One region of the Streptomyces chiangmaiensis genome, then DNA from elsewhere that is predicted to be linked to it. Evidence: riboswitches for the same ligand, from Rfam matches in the RefSeq annotation. Region 1 holds a riboswitch; each other region holds the start of a gene.
What was found. A riboswitch is a leader RNA that binds a small molecule or an ion and turns the genes downstream of it on or off. The one in region 1 is predicted to bind cobalamin.

Region 1 (5,230 bases):
CAACCCTCCCGTCTGGGTCATCGTCTCGGCCGGCCTGGCCATCGCACTCGGCACCTATTTCGGCGGCTGGCGCATCATCCGCACCCTGGGCAAGGGCCTGACCGACCTCGCGCCGCAGCAGGGCTTCGCCGCCCAGACCAGCGCGGCGACCGCGATCCTCGCCTCCTCGCACATAGGCTTCTCACTCTCCACCACCCAGGTCTGCTCCGGCGCCGTCATGGGGGCCGGCCTCGGCCGCAAGGGCGGCGTGGTCCGCTGGTCCACCGCGACCCGGATGTTCGTCGCCTGGGGCCTGACGCTCCCGGCCGCCGGCCTCGTCGGCGCGGGCGCCGAACTCCTCACCAAGCAGGGCACATGGGGCACGGTCGCCACCGGCGTGCTGCTGGTGGCCGGCGCCGGCGTCGTCCGGACGCTGTCCCGCCGCAAGCCGGTCACGGTCGACAACGTCAACGACGTCGAGACCGACTCCGCGGGTGTCGTCACGACGGCGATCGCCGCGGTGATCCCACCGCCGGCGGGCCCGGTCGTGTCGGCCGGCGCCACGACGGACGCCGCCGGCCGGCCGGCCGCCATCCCGGCCCAGAACTCAGGCCCCTCCGCGGAGCCGGCCAGCCCCGCGACGGTATAAGGAAGCACCCTCATGAACATCGACTGGGCAGCCCTCGGCTCCGTCTTCGGCGTCAGCCTCGTGGTCACCGTGGCCCTGGTGGGCCTGTTCACCCTGGGCGTCGTGAGCCTGACGAAGAAGGAATCGGCCCGGGGCGGTACGGCCGCCCTCGCGGTCACCGGCGCGTACGCCTGTTTCGCGGCGTGCGCGGCGGCGGTCGGGTACGGGATCTTTCTGATCGTCTCCTGACCCGCCACGGCTCGTCCGCCCGATCGGGCACGCATAGCTCGGCGCGGCGGTCGTCAACGCCCTCGCGGCGAACGTCGGCCGGGCCCTGCGCGGCCGCTCGGCAGCGGCACGGCCCCGGGGGATCAGCGGGTTCCCGAGCCCCGTGGACGGACCGTCGCCACAGCCCGGTCGAGAGCACGGAGACGCTCCGGGACCGGGGTGAGGCCCCACCACAGGCCCGCGCAGGACGCCGCGGCGATCGTCACCACCAACCAGACGAGGGCCCGTGCCAGGGACCCCGGGACGAGCAGTGCGGCGAGCGCGCCGACGCCCACCGCGAACATCCCTGTGGTCAGGGAGAAGAGCGCCAGCGGGGCCGCCGACGACAGCGCGGTACGCGGAGCGCGGGGACCTCCCGCGCGCGCCGAGACATCCTTGGCCCTGTCCCCCATGTGGGTCCCCTCCCGTCCTTCGGACGGACCTTCAGAAACCGTCCACTGCCGGGGTTCTCGAGTCCGGTCAGCAAACCACACCATGCGGTGCGGCGAAAGACGAGCACCGGGCCGGTGCGCCGTTTCGAGTCACGCACCAGAATGTGCGCCCCTCCAGGGCGACTTCGACACAGTCGTTGGTTTCGGCTTCCGAGTAACTGCTCTTGAGCCGGACTCGCGCCGCCCTGCCGATCACACCGACCTCCGTCTCACCGTCAGCGCACCGACCCGGCGTCCTCAGCGCAACGCCCCAGGGCGCCGTGTTTTCGCCGCTGCCGCAGGCAACAGAGGCCCGGCCGCACCAGGTTCGCCTCCCCGCGACGAATCACCCAATGCCGCTCGTCGGCGCTCTCCGCATTCTTCGTCTTTGTCTCCGCTTGTACTGCCGTCCCCTGGTCTTCCCAGGTTCCCCGCCTGGAAAGAGCGCAGAAGGCGTCGATTCGGTTGGCTGACGGCAGGTCAGCGATGTGGGCCTCAGCACACCGCAGCTTCGCAGGTCAAGAGCAAGTTGACGGGTGTTCCGGGGCGTGGTGGACTGCCGGGGCCAGTACGGCGGCAGGAGAGGAAGCCGGTGTGAGTCCGGCGCGGTCCCGCCACTGTCACCGGGGAAGAAATCCCCCGGGAGCCAGGAACTCTCACCGCCGATCTCGTCGAACCAGGGCGTGGACACCCTGAGTGAGGACATATCGCCATGAGCGGCTGCCGTTCGAGGTCCAGCAACCGGGTCCTGCCCTACCCCGCGGTCGGCTGAGCCGGTGGGTGCCGATCGCCTCTTCGCGTACGGCGCCGCCGTCGGCCTCCTCGGTGACCACCTGTTCGGCGATCCGCGCCGCGGGCATCCGGTCGCCGCGTTCGGGCGGGCCGCGGGCGCCGTGGAGCGGGTGCTGTGGCGGGACCACCGCGGGTGGGGCGCGCTGCACACCGCCGTGTGCGTGGGTGGTGCCGTGTCGCTCGCGGCCCTCACCGCGTCGGCCGTACGTCCGTCTCCCGCGGCCTCCGTCGCCCTGACCGCCGCCACCACCTGGGCCGTCGTCGGGGGGACGTCGCTCGCCCGGGAGGCCCGCACGATCGGGCGTGCGCTGGAAGCGGGCGACGTCGAGGCCGCCCGCGCACGGCTGCCCCACCTGTGCGGGCGTGATCCGCAGGCACTGGACGCCGACGGGATCGCACGGGCCGTGGTCGAGTCCGTCGCCGAGAACACCTCGGACGCCGTGGTGGGCGCGCTGGTGTGGGGCGCGGTGGGCGGGGTGCCCGGACTCGTCGGCTTCCGGGCCGTCAACACTCTCGACGCCATGGTCGGCCACACGTCGCCTCGTTACCGGCGCTACGGATGGGCCTCCGCCCGCCTCGACGATCTCGCGGGATGGCCGGGCGCACGCCTCACCGCCGCCCTCGCGGCGGCATCGGGTCCGGATCCGAGGGGAGCCGCCCGTGTCTGGCGCGCTGACGCCGCCGAGCACCCGAGCCCCAACGCCGGTCCTGTGGAGGCCTCGTTCGCGGGGGCCCTCGGGGTGCGACTGGGCGGGACGCTGTCCTACGGGGGACGGGTCGAGCACCGGCCGGTGCTGAACGGCGGGGGACGCGCGGTCCGCGTCGACGACGTCGAACGGGCCGTACGGCTCTCCCGACGCGTCACCACGCTCGCGCTCGGCGTCACGGTCGCCGGGCGGCTGCTCGGCCGAAGGTTTCTCCCGAAGGGACGTACGTCATGAACGGCGGACTGCTCGTCGCCGGCACCACCTCCGACGCGGGCAAGAGCGTCGTCACCGCGGGGATCTGCCGTTGGCTCGTACGCCAGGGCGTCAAGGTGGCGCCCTTCAAGGCGCAGAACATGTCACTCAACTCCTTCGTCACCCGCGAGGGTGCCGAGATCGGGCGGGCGCAGGCCATGCAGGCCCAGGCGTGCCGCATCGAGCCGACCGCACTGATGAACCCCGTCCTGCTCAAGCCCGGGGGCGAGCAGAGCAGTCAGGTGGTACTGCTGGGGAAGCCCGTCGGCGAGCTGAGCGCGCGCGGGTACCACGGGGGGCGGCAGCAGCTGCTCCTCGGCACCGTACTCGACTGCCTCGCCGAGTTGCGGGGCACGTATGACGCGGTGATCTGTGAGGGGGCCGGCAGTCCGGCCGAGATCAATCTGCGGCGTACCGACATCGTCAACATGGGGATCGCGCGGGGCGCGCGCCTGCCCGTGCTCATCGTGGGCGACATCGACCGCGGGGGCGTGTTCGCCTCGTTCTTCGGCACGGTCGCCCTGCTGTCGCGCGAGGACCAGGAGCTCGTCGCCGGCTTCCTGGTCAACAAGTTCCGCGGGGACGTCTCCCTGCTGGAGCCGGGGCTGGACATGCTGCATGGCCTCACCGGGCGCCGGACGTACGGGGTCCTCCCCTTCCGGCACGGACTCGGGATCGACGAGGAGGACGGGCTGAGGGTGTCCCTGCGGGGCGCCGGACGCGAGTCCGAGGTCTCCGCCCCCGTCGGTGAGGACGTGCTGCGCGTCGCCGTCTGCGCCCTCCCCCTCATGTCCAACTTCACGGACGTGGACGCCCTCGCCGCCGAACCCGGCGTCGTCGTACGGTTCGTGGACCGGCCGGAGGAACTCGCCGACGCGGATCTGGTGGTGGTCCCGGGCACGCGGGGAACCGTTCGGGCCCTCGAGTGGCTGCGCGCACGCGGGCTCGCCGACGCGCTTGTCCGCACGGCCGCCGAGGGACGCCCGACGCTCGGCATCTGCGGTGGTTTCCAGATCCTCGGCGAACACATCGAGGACGAGGTGGAAAGCCGCCGGGGCCGCGTCGACGGACTCGGAGTGCTTCCCGTCCGGGTGCGGTTCGCCCGCGAGAAGACCCTGACCCGACCGGTCGGCCAGGCCCTCGGCGAGCATGTCGAGGGCTACGAGATCCACCACGGGGTCGCCGAGGTGACCGGCGGGGAACCCTTTCTGGACGGCTGCCGGGTGGGAGCGGTGTGGGGCACCCACTGGCACGGCTCTCTCGAGTCGGACGGCTTCCGGCGGGCCTTCCTGCGCGAGGTGGCGGCCGCCGCGGGCCGCCGCTTCGTGCCGGCCCCCGGCACGTCGTTCGCCGCGCTGCGCGAGGAACAGCTCGACCGGCTCGGCGATCTGATCGAACAGCACGCCGACACGGACGCGCTCTGGCGGCTCATCGAGTCGGGCGCGCCGCAAGGACTGCCCTTCCTTCCCCCGGGAGCGCCCGCATGAGCACTGTGTTGTTGTTGTCGACGGCCGACACCGATCTCCTGGCGGCCCGTGCCTCCGGCGCGCCCTACCGGATCGGCAACCCGACGCGCGTGGAGGTCACGGAGGAGCTTTTGGGGCTGATGGAGGGCGCGGACATCGCCGTCGTCCGGCTGCTGGGCGGCAAGCGCGCCTGGGAGGACGGGCTCGCTGCCCTCAAGGCTTCCGGCATCCCGACCGTGCTGCTCGGTGGCGAGGCGGTCCCGGACGCGGAGTTGATGGCCGAGTCGTCCGTGCCCGCGGGCGTCGTGGCAGAAGCCCTGCGCTACCTGGTCGAGGGCGGTCCCGCCAACCTCACCGAGCTGGCCCGCTTCCTCTCCGACACCGTGCTGCTGACCGGCGAGGGGTTCGCCGAACCGCAGAAGATGCCCGAGTACGGCATCCACGGAGCACGCGCCTACGTCGAGGGTCGCCCCACCGTGGGCGTGCTGTTCTACCGGGCTCACGAACTCAGCGGCAACACCGCCTTCGTGGACACCCTGTGTGACGCGATCGAGGAACGGGGCGCCAACGCCCTCCCGGTGTACTGCGGTTCACTGCGCGGCGCCGACGCGCGGCTGTACGAGATGCTGTCGAAGGCCGACACGCTCGTCGCCACGGTGCTCGCCGCCGGCGGCACGCACGCCTCGCAGGCGTCGGCGGGCGGACCGG
Region 2 (5,230 bases), on a different contig from region 1:
GCACAGCCTCGACGAGTGGGGCCTCGGCGGTCGCTCGTTCGGCACCTGGGTCACCTGGTTCCTGCTCGGCGGTGACCTGTACACGGCATACACCTTCGTGGCCGTACCGGCGGTGATCTATGCGGCGGGCGCGGCGGGCTTCTTCGCGGTGCCGTACACGATCATCGTCTACCCGCTGATCTTCACGTTCCTGCCCCGCCTGTGGTCGGTGTCACATCGGCACGGATACGTGACGACCTCGGACTTCGTGCGCGGCCGCTTCGGCTCCAAGGGGCTGTCGCTGGCGGTGGCGGTGACCGGCATCCTGGCGACGATGCCCTACATCGCGCTCCAGCTGGTCGGCATTCAGGCCGTGCTGGACGTGATGGGCGTGGGCGGCGGTGAGAACACGAACTGGATCGTGAAGGACCTGCCGCTGCTGATCGCCTTCGGTGTCCTGGCGGCGTACACGTACTCCTCGGGTCTGCGGGCGCCCGCGCTGATCGCATTCGTGAAGGACACGCTGATCTACATCGTCATCGCGGTGGCGATCATCTACATACCGATCAAGCTGGGCGGCTTCGACGACATCTTCGCGAAGGCGGGCCAGGCGTTCAGCGAGGTCAACCCGGCGACGGGCAAGCCGCGTGGCGCCCTCGCACCTCCGGAGGCGGGCCAGTGGACCTACGCGACACTCGCCCTGGGCTCGGCGCTCGCGCTGTTCATGTACCCGCACTCGATCACGGCGACGCTGTCCTCGCGCAACCGTGAGGTGATCCGCCGCAACACCTCCATCCTGCCGCTGTACTCGCTGATGCTGGGCCTGCTGGCACTGCTCGGCTTCATGGCCATCGCGGCCGGTGTGAAGGTGCAGAACGGGCAGCTGGCGATCCCGCAGCTGTTCGAGAACATGTTCCCGGACTGGTTCGCCGGCGTGGCCTTCGCGGCGATCGGCATCGGCGCGCTCGTCCCGGCGGCCATCATGTCCATTGCGGCCGCGAACCTCTTCACGCGCAATATCTACAAGGACTTCATCAAGCCCGACGCCACGCCCGCGCAGGAGACCAGGGTCTCCAAGATCGTGTCGCTGCTGGTGAAGGTGGGCGCCCTGGTCTTCGTCCTCACCATGGACAAGACGGTGGCGATCAACTTCCAGCTGCTCGGCGGAATCTGGATCCTGCAGACCTTCCCGGCCCTGGTCGGCGGTCTGTTCACCCGCTGGTTCCACCGCTGGGCGCTGCTCGCGGGCTGGGCGGTCGGCATGGTGTACGGCACGGTCGCTGCGTACGGCGTCGCCTCACCCACCCAGAAGCACTTCGGCGGCTCGGCCACGGAGATCCCCGGCATCGGCGAGATCGGCTACATCGGCCTGACGGCGTTCCTGCTGAACGTCGTCGTCACGGTGGTGCTGACCTTCGTCCTGAAGGCGGTCAAGGCTCCGGAGGGTACCGACGAGACCCGGCCCGGGGACTACACGGCGGACGCGGGCGACCCGGGCGTCGAGGTGGACCTGCCGTCCGCGACTGCGGGAACGACCCACTGACCGACACGAGGACGACTCCCCAGGGCGTGGGACCGTTCCCCTGAGCGGCTCCGCCCCTGGGGGCGCCCCGCCACGTACGACCCCCAACGGGCCGCCGGCAGCTGAAATGCGGCGGCCCGTTGTCGTACCTGTCGGGCACCGCTCGCGGTCGCCCACGCCGCGCGCGGCCGGTGGCGCAGGCGAGTCGCTCGTCCGCGCGTGCGTCGACCACGCCCGGGCCACGGAGGGCTGCAAACGGATCGTGCTGTCCACCCAGCGCATCATGCACTCCGCCCATCGCCTCTACGAACGTCAGGGCTTCGTTCGTACACCCGAGCGGGACTGGAATCCCCTCCCCGATCTCGACGACATCACTCTCCTCGCCTACGCGTTGACGCTCCGAGACGAGCGCGACACAACATCTGGGGGTGGCGCCCCCGTCCGGCACAAGATGTATGCTCATGCTCGCTGTCGCCGCAGGGGAATCCGGTGCGAATCCGGAACTGTCCCGCAACGGTGTACTTGTGCGTGTCCGTCCCCCCGACGGGCGCGTGCTCGCGTCAGTCCGAGGACCTGCCGACAGTGCGCCCGGCCGGTCCGGCCCGGGCGCCCGACGTCCGGGTCTCGTGGAATGGGCCGGTGGACGCGACGCCGCGTGCGCTCGTGAGCTGCCCCCTGCCCTCCGCCAGGCCCCCGTGCCGAGCGAGGGAGAGCCCCACGTGACCATCGCGCCAGCCGATCGGGCTTCAGCGACACCGTCCACGACACCGACGGTGACCGACGGTCCCGGTGCCGCGCTGCTGCGGACCTTGACCGGGCTGACCGCCGACCTCCCCGACGCCGACCCCGCACGGGTCGCCGCCGCCGCACTGCGCGGCCGGTCCGCTCGCGGGGACTCCGAGATCGTCACGGAACTGCGCGAGTTGGCCACGGAGGCGGCCGCCGGCCTCATCTCCGAGGACCCCGCCTACTCGAAGCTGGCCGCCCGGCTGCTGACGATCGGCATCCGTGCCGAGGCCGCCTCCCAGGGCGTCACCTCCTTCACCGAGTCCGTCGCGGTGGGACACCGGGAAGGGCTCATCGCCGACCGCACCGCCGAGTTCGTACGCCTGCACGCCGATTACCTCGACGCCCTCGTCGACTCCGACGCCGACGACCGCTTCGGCTACTTCGGCCTGCGCACCCTCCACAGCCGCTATCTCCTCCGGCACCCGATCACCCGCAAGGTCATCGAGACGCCCCAGCACTTCATGCTCCGGGTCGCCTCCGGTCTCGCCGGGGACGACACCACCCGCTCGGTGGACGAAGTCGCCTCGCTCTACGGGCTCATGAGCCGCCTCGACTACCTGCCCTCCTCCCCCACGCTCTTCAACTCCGGCACGCGGCACCCGCAGATGTCGTCCTGCTACCTGCTCGATTCCCCGAAGGACGAGCTGGACTCCCTCTACGAGCGCTACCACCAGGTCGCCCGCCTGTCCAAGCACGCCGGCGGCATCGGTCTGTCGTACTCGCGCATCCGCTCCCGCGGGTCCCTCATCCGGGGCACGAACGGGCACTCCAACGGCATCGTCCCGTTCCTGAAGACCCTCGACGCCTCCGTCGCCGCCGTGAACCAGGGCGGCCGCCGCAAGGGTGCCGCCGCCGTCTATCTCGAGACCTGGCACTCCGACATCGAGGAGTTCCTGGAGTTGCGCGACAACACCGGCGAGGACGCCCGCCGCACGCACAACCTCAACCTCGCGCACTGGGTCCCGGACGAGTTCATGCGCCGGGTCGACGCCGACGGGCAGTGGTCGCTGTTCTCTCCGTCGGACGTGCCGGAGCTGGCCGACCTGTGGGGCGAGGAGTTCGATGCGGCCTACCGGGGGGCCGAGGCGGCGGGTCTGGCGAAGAAGACCATGCCCGCGCGGGATCTGTACGGCCGGATGATGCGCACCCTCGCGCAGACCGGCAACGGCTGGATGACCTTCAAGGACGCCGCCAACCGCACCGCCAACCAGACGGCCGAGCGGGGCCATGTCATCCACTCCTCCAACCTCTGCACGGAGATCCTGGAGGTCACGGACGACGGGGAGACGGCGGTCTGCAACCTGGGCTCCGTCAACCTCGGCGCGTTCGTCGGCCCCGCGAACGGCGATCTGGACTGGGAGCGGCTGGACGCCACCGTCCGCACCGCCGTCACCTTCCTCGACCGCGTCGTCGACATCAACTTCTACCCGACCGAGCAGGCGGGCCGCTCCAACGCCAAGTGGCGTCCTGTCGGCCTCGGCGTCATGGGTCTGCAAGACGTCTTCTTCCAGCTGCGTCTGCCCTTCGACTCCCCCGAGGCCAAGGCCCTCTCCACCCGGATCGCCGAGCGCATCATGCTCGCCGCGTACGAGGCCTCCGCCGACCTCGCCGAGCGCAACGGCCCGCTGCCCGCCTGGGAGAAGACCCGTACCGCCCGGGGCGTGCTGCACCCCGACCACTACGGCATTCAGCCGACCTGGCCGGAACGCTGGTCGGCCCTGCGGGAGCGGATCGCCGCCGTCGGCATGCGCAACTCGCTGCTCCTGGCCATCGCGCCGACCGCCACCATCGCCTCCATCGCGGGCGTGTACGAGTGCATCGAGCCGCAGGTCTCCAACCTCTTCAAGCGCGAGACACTGTCCGGCGAGTTCCTCCAGGTCAACTCGTATCTGGTGAAGGACCTCAAGGAGCTGGGCGTCTGGGACGCACGCACCCGTGAGGCGCTGCGCGACTCGAACGGCTCGGTGCAGGACTTCGCCTGGATCCCCGAGGACGTGCGCACGCTGTACCGCACCGCGTGGGAGATTCCGCAGCGCGGCCTGATCGACATGGCCGCCGCCCGGACCCCGTTCCTGGACCAGGCCCAGTCCCTGAACCTCTTCATGGAGACACCGACCATCGGCAAGCTCTCCTCGATGTACGCGTACGCGTGGAAGCAGGGCCTGAAGACGACGTACTATCTGCGCTCGCGTCCCGCGACCCGCATCGCCCGCGCCGCCCAGGCCCGCCCGGCCATCCCCCTCCAGCAGGTCGCCGACCCCGAAGCCGTCGCCTGCTCCCTTGAAAACCCCGAGTCCTGCGAGGCCTGCCAGTAATTCCCACCCGCCACCCGACCACCACCCCAGGAGGACGGCGCTTCGCGCCGACAGTAATAAACCGACCCCGCCACCCGACCACCACCCCAGGAGGACGGCGCTTCGCGCCGACAGTGATGAACCGACCCCGGAACCTGCTCGACCCCGGCTTCGAGCTGACTCTGCGCCCGATGCGCTACCCCGACTTCTACGAGCGGTACCGCGACGCCATCAAGAACACCTGGACCGTGGAGGAGGTCGACCTCCACTCGGACGTCACCGACCTCGCCAAGCTCACGCCGGGCGAGCAGCATCTGATCGGCCGTCTGGTCGCGTTCTTCGCGACGGGCGACTCGATCGTGGCGAACAATCTGGTGCTGACGCTCTACAAGCACATCAACTCCCCCGAGGCACGCCTGTATCTGAGCAGGCAGCTCTTCGAGGAAGCGGTGCACGTCCAGTTCTATCTGACGCTGCTGGACACCTACCTGCCCGACCCGGAGGACCGGGCGGCGGCGTTCGCCGCGGTCGAGAGCATCCCCTCCATCCGCGAGAAGGCCGAGTTCTGCTTCACATGGATGGACTCGGTGGAGCAGGTCGACCGGCTGGAGACCGAGGCGGACCGCCGGCGCTTCCTGCTCAACCT
Region 3 (5,230 bases), on a different contig from region 1:
TCACCGGGATGCCAGAACGGCACCAGATCCCCGGTGAGCGCGCTGTCCGGGATGGGCAGGTCCAGTGCGTCGCGCATCCGACGGAACTGGGCCATGGTCAGCCTCTTCATCTGGTGATTGGCGTTGCGGGACTCGAAATCCGAGCCCAGCGTGTGTCCCTTCACCGTCTGGGCGAGGACGACAGTCGGCTGCCCCTTGTGCTCGGCGGCGGCCCGGTAGGCGGCGTAGACCTTGAGGGGTTCGTGACCACCCCGGGAGTTCTCGAAGAGGTCGGTGAGCTGGGCGTCACTGAGCCCCGCGGCGATGTGGGACAACGTGTCACCGGTGAAGAAGTGCTTCCGTATGTAGGCGGCGTCCCGGGCGGCGTAGGTCTGGAGCTGGGCATCGGGCACCTCACCGAGCCGCCGGACGAGGGATCCGTCGGTGTCCTGCTGCAGTACCGGGTCCCAGGCCTCGCCCCAGAGAGTCTTCACCACATGCCAGCCCGCACCACGGAACCGGGCCTCGAGCTCCTGCACGATCTTGGAATTCGACCGGACAGGACCGTCCAGCCGCTGCAGGTTGCAGTTGACGACGAAGGTGAGGTTGTCCAGACCCTCGCGTGCGGCGAGTTGCAGCGCAGCCGTCGACTCGGGCTCGTCCATCTCGCCGTCGCCCAGAAAGGCCCACACATGCGAACCGGACGTGTCCTTGATGCCCCTGTTATGCAGGTAGCGGTTGAACCTGGCCTGGTAGACGGCCGCGAGCGGGCCCAGCCCCATGGAGACGGTCGGAAACTCCCACAGCCACGGCAGGCGCCGAGGGTGCGGGTAGGACGGCAGGCCGTGACCGTCGGCCTCACGCCGGAAACTGTCCAACTGGTCCTCGCGCAGCCGTCCCTCCAGGAACACACGCGCGTAGATGCCGGGCGAGGCATGGCCCTGGAGAAACAGCTGGTCTCCGGAACCGTCCTCGTCCTTGCCTCGGAAAAAGTGATTGAACCCGATCTCGTAGAGCCATGCCGCCGACGCGTAGGTCGAGATGTGGCCACCGAGACCCAGCCGGGAACCGCGGGTCACCATGGCAGCCGCGTTCCATCGGTTCAGCGCGGTGATACGGGACTCCATGGCGATGTCGCCCGGAAAGACCGGCTGGGACGACGCAGGGATCGTGTTGATGTAGTCCGAGGACAGCAGCCCGGGCAGAGTGACCCCGGACCTGGCCGCGTACTCATGCACCCGCCGCAGCAGGTACACGGCGCGCTCGGGCCCCGCATGCCTGATGACAGCGTCGAGTGAGGCCTGCCATTCCTTCGTCTCCTCGGCATCGCGGTCGGGTAGCTGGTCGAGCTCACTCGTCGCGGAGGACTCTGTGGGCCGAGCTGGATCACTCATTGCGGTCTTCCTGTCGAAATGTGGGGAGGGAGGACGGACGGCGTGCGAGCACAAACGTTCTTGCAGTGGCCGCGAAGAACGGGCGTGCGTGGCAGGCCGCCGCCGCATCGGCGCCCATCAGCGCCGCGCGAGCCACTCACCGAACGTCGTGCGACCGATGCGGGTCCCAGGGCAGGGGAGAAGCGTGGTTCCTCCTTCGCTCCGGGGTGAAGAGCCCGGCGCGCGCATCGGCCACGACGCCCCCGCTTGTGTCCTGGTGACGGCGAAGTCAGCCACGTGCACTACATACGACCGATTTCGTGCCGCTGTTGTGACACCGGGCGCAGTGGTCGCACATCGCACCCGACACTGCGGCGCCGTTGAGCGCGGGACGATCACCCTGTGCGGAGGGCCGCCGCCCGACCAGCCTCGAATGTACGGACGCCGTCACCGCCGAGCGGGAGATCTTGGCATATCGGCCTCACGACCTGCCGGTGAACGGTCATTCATAGGTGCAGGAAAACAACACGGAGGTGCAACACAGTGTCAAGCAACGACTCAACGGGTGCGACGGACGGCACGCCGCGATCCGAGCTGTGGAAGACCGCGGTGACGATGCTGCTGGACGTGAAGCCGACCCTCGTCCCGGAAGACGCCTCGAGCGTGATCATCCTGGTCGAGTGGCCTCCCGGTGACCCGGGTACTCCTCCGCACCGCCACTCGGGGCCGGCCTGCGTGCCCCGCGCCCAGCAGACTGAACTGCGGTTTTCTCTTCGGCCACGCTGCTACGACGGAAGCAGCCCCGCTCCGGGGAGGACGCGTGAAGCGCGAGTGCGATGGACGCCGTGTCCTCCATACGCACCATGCTCTTCGCGGCTCCGTCCGACCCTCGGTTGCGGCGGCGTGCCCTGCTGTGGAGCTCCGTGTGACACCGGCGGATCGACCGTGTCCGGTTTCCCTTGTCCGGCGACTCGTTGCGTTACTGGCTGTACGTCATGCGCCCTGTCGGTCAAGTGTGTAGACGGGCTTCGTCGATACATCACACTGTCTGCACCATCGGTGTGATAGCAGTCAGGAGGAAGTCAAAACTTTGATAAGCTGTTCACAGCGTTCCGGCTGCCGATGGACTCACTCCCCCGTGATGGGTGTCCGGAGCGCGCCACCTGCGACTAGAGCCAGCAGGTGCAGCGCCCGGGCGCCACACGATCCCCCATCTGGGTGGCGCCCGGGACTCTTCACCGACCGGTCGCGGTCACCGGCCGCCGACCTTTCGACAGATGTGCCGGCCACCGTCGCCGCCAGGCCGCCGCCGGATGTACGCCATCGCTGACCCATGTGTCACCGGATGGTCCGCCGCGCGCGGCGAGGAAGATCACGCCAGGTGGACGCGGTCTTGGCCGTGCCTGTGTCACGCGGTACGGTCTGTCCGATATCGACGACGGTACGACGGAAGCCGGTGGGAATCCGGCACGGTCGCGCCACTGTATGCCAGACGCTCCCGGGCTTCTGGTGAGTCAGACCCGTGGCCGTCGTCCTGTGCACCACCGAGATGGGACGCGAACTCCCAGAGGAGGCCCTGCCATGGCGCAGTCCGTCGCCCGGCCAACAGTCACGACCCCCACCGTTCCTGCCACGCTGCCGCTGAAGGCGATAGCTCCCTGGGCGGTCTTCTTCGGCATCCTCATGCTGATCCTGCTCTATTTCGTCGGCGCCGAGCAGGGCGCCACCTCCGTGTTCAGCGGCACGGATGTTCACGAGTGGGTGCATGACGCCCGCCACCTGCTCGGCTTCCCCTGCCACTGACGCGAGGGGCGCCGTATACCCATGAACTCCACAACGGTAAGAAATCTACTCGTGCGGGGCATGCTCGCCGGCCTGGCCGCCGGCGTGCTCGCCCTCGTCGTCGCCTACTTCCTCGGCGAGCCGAACGTGGACAGCGCGATCGGCTTCGAGGACGCCCACTCCCATGAGCACGAGACGGAAGTCGTCTCCCGATCCCTGCAGTCCACCGCCGGTCTCGCCACCGGTGTCCTGCTCTACGGGGTCGCCTTCGGCGGTATCGCGGCGCTCGCCTTCTGCTTCGCGCTGGGCCGCGTCGGCCGTATCAGCCCCCGGGCGACCGCCCTGCTGCTGTCCGGCTGCGCGCTGCTCGCGGTGTATGTCGTTCCGTTCCTGAAGTATCCGGCGAACCCGCCCTCGGTCGGCGACCCCGACACGATCGGCAAGCGGACCACGCTGTACTTCTTGATGATGGCGCTGAGCGTGCTCCTCGCGATCGCCGCCACCATCCTCGGCAAGCGGCTCGCGCCCTCGCTGGGCACCTGGTACGCCACCGTTGTGGCGGTGGCCGTGTTCGTCGTGGTGACCGGCCTGGCGTACGCCTTCCTGCCGGTCGTCAACGAGGTGCCGAAGGACTTCCCGGCGACCCTGCTCTGGCGGTTCCGGCTCTCCGCCCTGGCCATGCAGGTCGTCCTGTGGGGCGGATTCGGGCTGGCCTTCGGTGAGTTGGCCGAACGGTTGCTGAATCCGAAGCCCGCGACGGCCGCGTCGGGACGGACAATTCCCGCCGGACACTGACACCTTCAGGACGCGAGAGGGCCCCCTGGAACCGCTTCGGGGCTCTCTCGCGATCCGCACACGACCGCCATGTCGGCGAACCCCTGCGATCACGGGACTAGCCGGCGTCCCGCGCGGCCAGTGGACGGCCCAGGCGCAGGTTCCAGCGTCCGGCCCGGCCACTGAGTTCGGTCGCCGTCAGCGGGGGAACGTCGAGACGCCAGAAGGCCGCCGCCGGTATGTCCAGTGCATGGACGACGGCCGCCCGTACGACCTCCGGCTCGACCACGGCGAGCGTACGACCGTCCGTCTCCGGCGCGGTGACCAGCCAGCGTGCGATCCGCCCGCACAGATCCTGCACCGACTCACCACCGTGGGGCGCGGAGCCGGGGTCGGTGAGCCAGCGGCCCACCGCCTCCGGCTCGGTGGCTCCCACCTCCTCCAGGGTGCGGCCTCGCCAGCGGCCCACATCGAGACCCGCCAGCTCCGGTGTCGCCGTACCGTCGAGGCCGAGTGCCGCGGCCGTCTCTCGGCAGCGCACGCCGGGCGAGGTGAGGACACGGATCGCCGGGGGAAGCGAACCGGCCGCCGCACGGGCCCGTACCGCCCCACCGTCATCGATCGAGCCGCCGTCGTCGAAGCGGGTCTGCCGCAGCGACGCGCTCATGGCGGGGGAGATGAAGAAGACTCGGCTGGTCACGCGATCGCTCCTGCTGCTGTCATGAGGTGCATGGTGCCCGAAACCGCCGCGGATGATGGTGCGCGCGACCCAGAAGTACCGTGCGCCCTCGGGTATTTCGGCGGCCTGAGGCAGATCCGGCCGGGTGCGGAGAACACGGCTCCCTCGGTCGTCACGGTGCCCGACCGGTCGAGGACGGCGGTGAGTTCCGCTACGTGCGTGATGTTTCGAAACGGGTGTGCCGTCATTTCGTGCATGGTGTCACTCATCGGCCCCGACAGGGAGGCCGCACCCGCATCCGCTCACCCCGGACGGACCTCCCGGGACGGCGACGAGTGACGGCACGGCCGGCCGGACACCACTGTCCTGCCGACTCGCGCCGCTCGGTCACACCGCTCCCGCCGCTCGAGCTCTCATCTCACGGCGCTGATGAAGTACCAGGAGGGAATGGTCTTCCACGCCGCGTACTTGGAAGGGGTGCTGAACGCGGCGCTCGAGGCGGCGCGTTGCGAGGCCCAGAGATCTGTGGCCTGTTGCACCGGCAGGCTGTTGGCGAAGTTCTTGAGGAAGATGGCCTTTTTGAGATAGAGATTGCTGGCTCCGGCCGGGGCGTTCGCGTAGGGCACCGAGTCGAACAGCGTGC

Region 2: it holds a riboswitch for cobalamin, as region 1 does, so the genes downstream of both, VXC91_RS17830 (ribonucleoside-diphosphate reductase subunit alpha) here and VXC91_RS10005 (cobalamin biosynthesis protein) in region 1, are expected to answer to the same signal.
Region 3: it holds a riboswitch for cobalamin, as region 1 does, so the genes downstream of both, VXC91_RS25800 (CbtB domain-containing protein) here and VXC91_RS10005 (cobalamin biosynthesis protein) in region 1, are expected to answer to the same signal.

What each region holds. Positions count from the first base shown of each region.
Region 1 is NZ_JAYWVC010000022.1:837-6,066, forward strand. Features, by position in the region: gene VXC91_RS09985 (inorganic phosphate transporter) at 1-628, shown strand, start outside; gene VXC91_RS09990 (hypothetical protein) at 641-856, shown strand; gene VXC91_RS09995 (hypothetical protein) at 979-1,287, opposite strand; gene VXC91_RS10000 (DUF397 domain-containing protein) at 1,188-1,424, opposite strand; cobalamin riboswitch at 1,841-1,980, shown strand; gene VXC91_RS10005 (cobalamin biosynthesis protein) at 2,082-3,038, shown strand; gene VXC91_RS10010 (cobyric acid synthase) at 3,035-4,543, shown strand; gene cobN (cobaltochelatase subunit CobN) at 4,540-5,230, shown strand, end outside.
Region 2 is NZ_JAYWVC010000053.1:20,233-25,462, reverse strand. Features, by position in the region: gene mctP (monocarboxylate uptake permease MctP) at 1-1,522, shown strand, start outside; partial or broken gene VXC91_RS17835 (GNAT family N-acetyltransferase) at 1,664-1,901, shown strand; cobalamin riboswitch at 1,957-2,096, shown strand; gene VXC91_RS17830 (ribonucleoside-diphosphate reductase subunit alpha) at 2,221-4,605, shown strand; gene VXC91_RS17825 (ribonucleotide-diphosphate reductase subunit beta) at 4,722-5,230, shown strand, end outside.
Region 3 is NZ_JAYWVC010000104.1:1,464-6,693, forward strand. Features, by position in the region: gene aceE (pyruvate dehydrogenase (acetyl-transferring), homodimeric type) at 1-1,373, opposite strand, end outside; cobalamin riboswitch at 2,754-2,898, shown strand; gene VXC91_RS25800 (CbtB domain-containing protein) at 2,934-3,155, shown strand; gene VXC91_RS25805 (CbtA family protein) at 3,177-3,929, shown strand; gene VXC91_RS25810 (histidine phosphatase family protein) at 4,027-4,608, opposite strand; gene VXC91_RS25815 (alpha/beta hydrolase) at 5,001-5,230, opposite strand, start outside.